DNA from 2 places in the Rhizobium sp. IBUN genome. Region 1 is predicted to be linked to the other one. Evidence: predicted binding sites of a transcription regulator. Region 1 holds the regulator's gene; the other holds the start of a gene.
The links. The regulator LexA, encoded in region 1, represses DNA repair genes until DNA is damaged. The targets are predictions, from matches to a motif close to TGTTCNNNNTGTGTTCNG.
Positions count from the first base shown of each region.

Region 2: RHIBUN_RS0100780 (metallopeptidase family protein) is a predicted target of LexA. The motif match lies at 999-1,016, and genes of this name have one in related genera.

Region 1 is NZ_AZNV01000005.1:83,468-87,168, reverse strand. It holds partial or broken gene RHIBUN_RS33155 (ComEC/Rec2 family competence protein) at 1-1,902, shown strand, start outside; gene lexA (transcriptional repressor LexA) at 1,883-2,599, opposite strand; gene RHIBUN_RS0107170 (VOC family protein) at 2,799-3,683, shown strand; gene kdsA (3-deoxy-8-phosphooctulonate synthase) at 3,680-3,701, shown strand, end outside.
Region 2 is NZ_AZNV01000001.1:177,407-181,107, reverse strand. It holds gene RHIBUN_RS0100790 (CoA ester lyase) at 1-209, shown strand, start outside; gene RHIBUN_RS0100785 (DUF1737 domain-containing protein) at 223-429, shown strand; gene RHIBUN_RS0100780 (metallopeptidase family protein) at 438-875, opposite strand; gene RHIBUN_RS37170 (hypothetical protein) at 1,037-1,984, shown strand; gene RHIBUN_RS0100770 (DNA polymerase Y family protein) at 1,896-3,449, shown strand; gene RHIBUN_RS0100765 (error-prone DNA polymerase) at 3,449-3,701, shown strand, end outside.

The DNA.
Region 1 (3,701 bases):
TCTCATCGACGCAATCGCCCGAGATAAAGCGGCCACCTGAGCGTGTTTCCATGGTCGCGCGAGGGCAGGCGGAACCTTTCGCCATCGGTGAGTGGGTGACGGGCCGGGCGCGATTGACGCCGCCGGCTGGGCCAGCACTGCCCGGCTCAATGATTTTGCCTTCAGCGCCTATTTCGATGGCATCGGCGCGAATGGCTTCTTCTATGGCGCGCCAAGCGCTTCATCGCCTGTAACCACCGATCAGCGGTCCGTTTGGGACAGCGCTGTGAACTGGTTGGACGTGCTTCGAAGCGGAATAGGGGACCGTATCCGCGAAATCCTGCAGGGCGACACCGGCGCCTTCGCCGCTTCTCTTGTCACCGATGAGCGACGTGCGATCTCGCAAGAATCGACCGAGGCTCTGCGGCAGGCGGGGCTGGCTCATATCGTGGCAATCTCCGGCCTCAACATGGCGCTGTCTGCCGGCATCTTCTTCGTCGGCCTGCGCCAGTTGCTGAGCCTGTTTCCATCGTGCAGGCATACCCGACCAAGAAGATTGCCGCTGCCGGAGCGCTCGTGGCGCTGACGACCTACTACATGATCTCGGGCTTCGCGGTATCGGCGGAGCGTGCACTCATCATGATGGCGATCATGCTCGCCGCGGTGTTCTTCGATCGCCCGTCGATAAGCTTGCGCGACATTGTCTTGTCCGCGAGGGTGATCCTACTCCTGTTACCATCCGAGGCCCTGGGCCCGAGCTTCCAGATGTCGTTTGCGGAGACGCTTGCTCTCGTCCCGGGTTACGCGATCTGGTCAAGAAGGCCGCCGCGCGAACATCCCTTGCTGCAGGTCGCCGCAGTAAAGCCCGTCGTTTTCATCATACGCTTCTTTGGTGGCATCCTGCTGACCTCGATGATCGGCGGCTTCTCGACCGCGCTTTTCGCCGTCGAGCACTTCCACCGGCTCAGCGCTTATGGTCTGCCGGCAAATCTCATGGCCATGCCGGTGATCTCTTTCGTGGTGATGCCGATGGGCATGTTCGCTATGCTGCTGACACCGTTTGGCCTCGACGTCATTCCGTGGAAAATTGCCGGTTTCGGGCTCGACATCGTGATCGCCATTGCCCAGATGGTCTCGGCCTGGGGCGGCAATATCGATATCGGCAAATTGCCGGGTTGGTATTTTCCTGTGGCGGTTGCAGGGTTCCTCTTACTTGCCATTCTGCGCACCAAGATCCGCTACCTCGGCGCTGGTATTGCGGCGCTGGCAACAGCGCTTGTTGCGGTTGCGCCGAGCGAACCGCCGCCCGACATCGTCATTGCCGAAGACGGCAATCTCGTCGCGATTGTGAGAGGACAAGTCCTTGCACCGAACCGGCCGCATCCGCCTGACTTCATTTTCGACCAATTGCGAAGGGCGCTCGCCGCGGAGCTAGATCAACCACCGCGATTGTTGGAGGGTGTCAACGCTATCAGGCGGCGGGACAGTCAAGGCAGATCGGAAAGGTTATCTGCCGTGGAATTGCGCAATGCCCGCGATGCGTTACGTCAGGCTGCGACGAGCGCTGAGAACCGATTTGTATGCCTGAAAGGCGCCTGGTGCACAGCCACGCACGATAGCGGCTACGTCGTGACGATCGTCGAAAATCCCGCTTACTTCGGCGCTGCGGGCGATACGGCCGATATCGTCGTGACACCCGCTCGCCTCCGCACGACGGGGTGCCGGTCAGGCGCACTTTTGTTCACCGGCGAAACCTTGCGTCGCTTTGGTGGCGCTGAGGTAAGGATCGACGATCAAGGTAGCCCCGTCGTCACGACGGCCTATACGAGGCTCGACCGCCCTTGGATCCGCCATCGGGCGTATAATTGGCGAAGCGGCACCTTTGACGGCGAGCCGCTTGCCTTCAATGATAGCGGCGAATGAGGCCGACAAGCTTGCCCTGGACCTTGACACGGTCAGGCCCGAAAATGCGCGTCTCGTAAGCCGGGTTCGCCGCCTCAAGTGCAATGGAGGCGCCTTTCCGGCGGAAGCGCTTGAGCGTCGCTTCCTCATCATCGACAAGCGCAACAACGATGTCGCCGGCATTGGCGGTGCTGCCGTTGCGGATGATTACCGTGTCGCCATCAAAGATGCCGGCCTCGATCATCGAGTCGCCCTTGACCTCAAGCGCATAGTGCTCGCCTGGGCCAAGCATGTCCGCCGGAACCGTGATGTCATGGGTATTGTTCTGAATTGCCGAAATCGGTACGCCGGCAGCAATCCGTCCCATGACCGGTACAGAGGCAGAACCGCCGTTGTCACCCTGCGGCGCTGGCTTCGGCGCCACAACTGGCTGTGGTTTGCCGAGGCTGCCTTCGATAACGCTCGGCGAAAAACCGCGGCGGGGCTGCAGGCTCGGGTTATATGCCTCGGGCAGTTTGATGACTTCCAGAGCGCGGGCCCGATTCGGCAGTCGGCGAATGAAGCCCCGTTCCTCCAGCGCGGTAATCAGGCGGTGGATGCCTGACTTCGACGCGAGGTCCAAGGCATCCTTCATTTCATCAAAAGAAGGGGGGACACCGGACTCCTTCATTCGCTCGTGAATGAAGAGAAGAAGCTCCTGTTGCTTGCGCGTCAGCATCGAAGTTGAACCCCAGAGTCGTGAAACAAAGCCAGAACAGACACTATATGTTCCATATGTGTTCCGCAAGTACCTAAATTTTCGTAAAACTTGCCTGCAACTTGCTGAGTTTTTGCGTCTCATTTGACCGAAAGCGTAGAAGGGGGTTGCATTGTCCTGTTGCCCGGCGCACATCTTCGCAAATTCCGGAGAAGTTGCCATGAGCGAAGCACATCCGCTGGACCACATCGTGCTGCCGGTTCCAAATATCAGGCTCTCACGCGAGCGTCTCGGAAAGCTGGGATTCACCGTCGCGCCCGACGCCCGGCACCCGTTTGGGACCGAGAATGCCTGCATATTCTTCGCCGACGAAACTTATCTGGAGCCTCTCGGGGTCGCTAATGCCGAACTGCATGAAGCTTCGGCGCAGAAAGGCAATGTCTTCACCGCGCGGGACCGTGCCTTTCGATTCCGATGTGGAGACGATGGGCTGTCTGCCGTGGTCTTTGCGACGGCGGATGCCGATCGCGACCATGCCCGGTTTCTGTCCGAAAAGATCAATGGCGGCGAGATGCTGCAGTTCGAGCGGCCGATGAAGATGCCCGGTGGCTCGGAGGTGACGGCCGCATTCAAGCTCGCCTTTGCAGTTGACCTGCGCGCTCCCGATTTCTTTTTCTTCACATGCCAACGTGTCAACCCGCTGCCAGCCGACCGGAAAGCCCTGCAAGTGCATCCAAATGGGGTGGTTGGGATCGCAGAGATCGTGCTTGGGGCACCCGACCCCAAGGCGTTTGGACCATTCCTGCGCGCCGCCGCCCACAGTTTGGGAACGACCAATGAGGCCTTCGGTGTGAGTGTGACAACTCCGAATGCCAGAGTGAGTGTTCTCTCCCCGGATGGACTGGACGCCTACTTCGACATCCCTGCGCCTTCCGACGATCGCGGTCTGCGTGGTGTTGCCATCGTTTTCAAAGTCGGCGATCTCGCCGTGACAGAAGCGCAATTGGCTGCTAACGGGATGACCTATACGCGCAAGAACAATCGAATTCTGGTGAAGGCCGCGCCCGGACAGGGCGCTCTCTTCGCCTTCGAGGAGAAACGATGAGCCAGACAAATTCCGAAG
Region 2 (3,701 bases), on a different contig from region 1:
AGATCGAAGCGTCAAACCGGCATTTCGGCCCGGACAAGGCGGCAATTGCCGAGGCGGAGGCAATCATCGCCGCCTTTGCCGACCCGGCTGCCGAAGGTCTGAACGTCATCAATGTCAATGGACGGATGATCGAGCGGCTGCATCTTGTCCAGGCGGAAAGTCTGGTTCATAAAGCCCGCCTGATTACTGAGCGCCAAACGGCGAAGTGAAAGACGACTCTAGATGAAGCTTTATCGCCTTCTGACCGGCCAGGATGATGCCGCTTTCTGTCATCGCGTAACCGACGCCCTCAACAAGGGCTGGTCGCTGAACGGCTCGCCGTCGCTGACCTTCAACACCCAGACCGGCCAGGTGATGTGCGCTCAGGCGATCGTCAAGGAAGTCGAAGGCAAGGACTACCACCCGGACATGAAGCTATCCGAACAGTAAGCGAAGGCTTAGCGTTCGGCCGCCTCTTCGGCACTTGCCTCGATCCGTTCCATGTCGTCGTCGCTGAGACCGAAATGGTGGCCGATCTCGTGGATGAGGACGTGGGTGATGATATCGCCCAGCGTCTCGTCGTTCTCGGCCCAGTAGTCGAGGATCGGCCGCCTGTAGAGGCGGATACGGTTCGGCAGTTCGCCGGTTTCCATCGTGAAACGCTCCGAGATGCCCCGGCCTTCAAAGAGGCCGAGAAGGTCGAATGGCGTTTCCAGCGCCATGTCCTCGAACACGTCGTCGTCAGGGAAATCCTCGATCTCGATGGTCAGATTGGTGGTCAGCGAGCGGAATTCTTCCGGCAGGTGGCTATATGCCTCCATCGCCAACGACTCGAAGGTACTGATCGTCGGCGCGTGGCGATCCCGCCAATCCTCGCTCTGGTCTATGCGGGCCATTAATATTCCTTCCTTTGCCGCCCATATAGAACCTTTGCGCACGATTTTCGAGAGCGGAATCAAAGGCAGGAATAAATTCACATCAAATGCCTGTTGACTCTTTCGCCCGCCTCTGGAATCCATAAGAACATAACAGGAACATATGAGACTTGGAGTACGTCATGGCACAGTCGGCCGTGACGCGCGAGCGGCTTTTTGCGCTCCGCGAAACCATTGCAAAGCTTGAAGGGAAGCCCGCGCCGGCCTTGGCGGCCGCGCAAAGCGAAGCCTTGGCCGACAAACGCCTCGCCGCCAAGAACGACAGCGGCCCGCGTTTTCCTCTTGGAATACCCGCACTCGACGAGGCGATCGATGGCGGCTTGCCGCTCGACGGGATCACCGAGGCTCGCACCGACCTCTTGCGGGAGGCCGGTGCCGGCAGCGGCTTTGTGCTGGCGCTTGCCGCCATGCTGCAGCGTCAAGTCGAGGAGAGCCACAGTGCGCCGCTACCGATCCTGTGGATCGCGGACATGGTTTCCACGATGGAAGCAGGCGTCCCCTACGCCGTAGGGTTACGAGATTTCGGTCTGAAGCCGGACCAGTTCTTCTATGCCAGTCCGCGCAAGCTTGAAGACGCTCTCTGGCTTGCGGAATCTGCAGTCGAAAGCGGCGTTTTTCCTGCGACGGTTCTGGAGATCCGCGGCAACCCAAAGCCCTTCGGCCTGACGGAGAGCCGTCGTTTGAGCTTGCGGGCGAAAGCATCGAAACGCCCGCTTTTCCTGTTGCGGCAGGCTGGAGAGGAAGAAGCCAGCAGCGCTTATTTCCGCTTCCTTGCAGCACCCGCGCCGGCACAGGCGCGCCCCTTGCCGGATGGCACGATGCTGGGCGGTAGCATCGGCAATCCGGTTTTTCATCTCACCCTGGAGAAGAGCCGCAACCCGGCTCCCCTCTCCTTTCTACTGGAGTGGAACCCCCATGACCGCCGTTTTTTCGCCGTCTCCCAATCAGCCAACCCTCGCCTTCCAGACGAACGCGCAACGCATTCTGGCACTCCACTTTCCGCACCTTCCAACCGACCGGATCGCAAGAAAGAAATGGGGGCTCTCCTGGCGTTCGCACGGACGTCCTGAAGCCGCACCGATCGTCTGTTCCAGCCGCCTCAACAATACGATGCGGCTGACGGCACTGGACGAGGCTGCCGAAACACTCAATCTCCGAAAGCATATGGGTGTCGCCGAAGCCCGCGCCATCTACCCCACGCTTGATGTGATCGAGGACGACCCAGCCGCCAACCGGCGCTTCCTGGAAGCGATCGCCGACTGGTGCGATCGCTATACCCCGCTTGTTGCTCTCGACGGCGTCGATGGCTTGTTCCTTGACATTACCGGGTGCGCCCATCTGTTTGGCGGTGAGACGCCCCTTCTCAAGGATATTCTCGCACGGCTCTTCCAGATGGGAATTGACGCCCGCGGCGCCATCTCTTCCTCGCCTGGATTGTCCTGGGCCATCAGCCGTTTTGGCCAAGGCGGCATCATCGAGCATGGGGAGGCAGAACAGGCGTTGGCTCCCCTGCCCGTCGCGGCCCTGCGTCTCGAGGACGAAACCATAGGGGGCCTGGACAAGATGGGCCTCAAATATGTCGGCGATTTGCTGACCGCGCCCCGCGCCCCCCTCGCCCGCCGCTTTGGGGGAGCTGTGCTCTTGAGGCTCGATCAGGCGCTTGGGACCGATGAAGAGCCGGTCTCTCCACGCCTGCCGGTCGCAAGCCTCTCGGTCGAACGTCGCCTGATTGAGCCGATCGGAGCCGAAGACGATATCCTCGCACTCACGGGTCAGGTTGCCGTCTCCCTGAAGCCCTCGCTGGAAGCCCGCGGTGTCGGCGGCCGTATCTTCGAGTTGGTCCTGTTCCGTGTCGACGGCAAGGTTTTTCGCATTTCTGCCGGGACCGCGCAGCCCTTGCGGGAGCCCAAGCGCATTGCCGCCCTCTTTGCCGAACGCCTGCAGGCAATTCACGACGATTTCGATGCGGGTTACGGATTCGAGATCCTTCGTCTCAACGTACTCCTGCACGAAGATTTCGTGACGTCACAGGGAGACTTCGAACACCGCCAGCAGAAGGACGCGTCTCTTGCTGCCTTCGTGGATCGGGTTTCAGCTCGCCTCGGAGAAGACTGCCTGCAAACCTTCCAATTGCGGGAGAGCCACATACCGGAAAGAGCCTACACTAAAGTGCCGGCAATCGAACATCTGTCCGCCCCGAAAACCCGGGAGGGGCATCTGCCACCAGCCAGGAGCGAACGGCCCATCCGGCTATTGCGGAAAGCGGAGCCGATGGATGCCTTTGCCATCGAAATCCCTGATGGCGCACCAGCGAGCTTTCACTGGCGGCGCATGCAGCACCGTGTCTTGAAGAGCGAGGGCCCGGAGCGGCTGGCAATGGAATGGTGGCTCGATGGCGTAGATGGAAAGGATGCTGGGGATCGGGACTATTTCCGGATCGAAGACGATAAGGGGCGCCGCTTCTGGATCTATCGCCAGGGTCATTATGAGCGTGACACAACGCAGAGTTGGTTCATGCACGGGGTCATTGCCTGATGTCCGCCTTCTTCGAAATCGGCGCCAAGACCAATTTCTCGTTTCTGGAGGGCGCCTCCAAGCCCGAGGAAATGGTCGTTCAGGCTGCCGTTATGAAGCTTGGAGGCCTTGGCATTGCCGACCGCAACTCAGTTGCAGGTGTCGTCCGGGCCCATGCCCAGGCAGAGGCGATCCGGAAGAAGTTCGAACGAATGAAAGCCGGGCTTCTGGAGGAGCGCGAGAAGAAGGACATCATTCCCGACCCGATCCGTT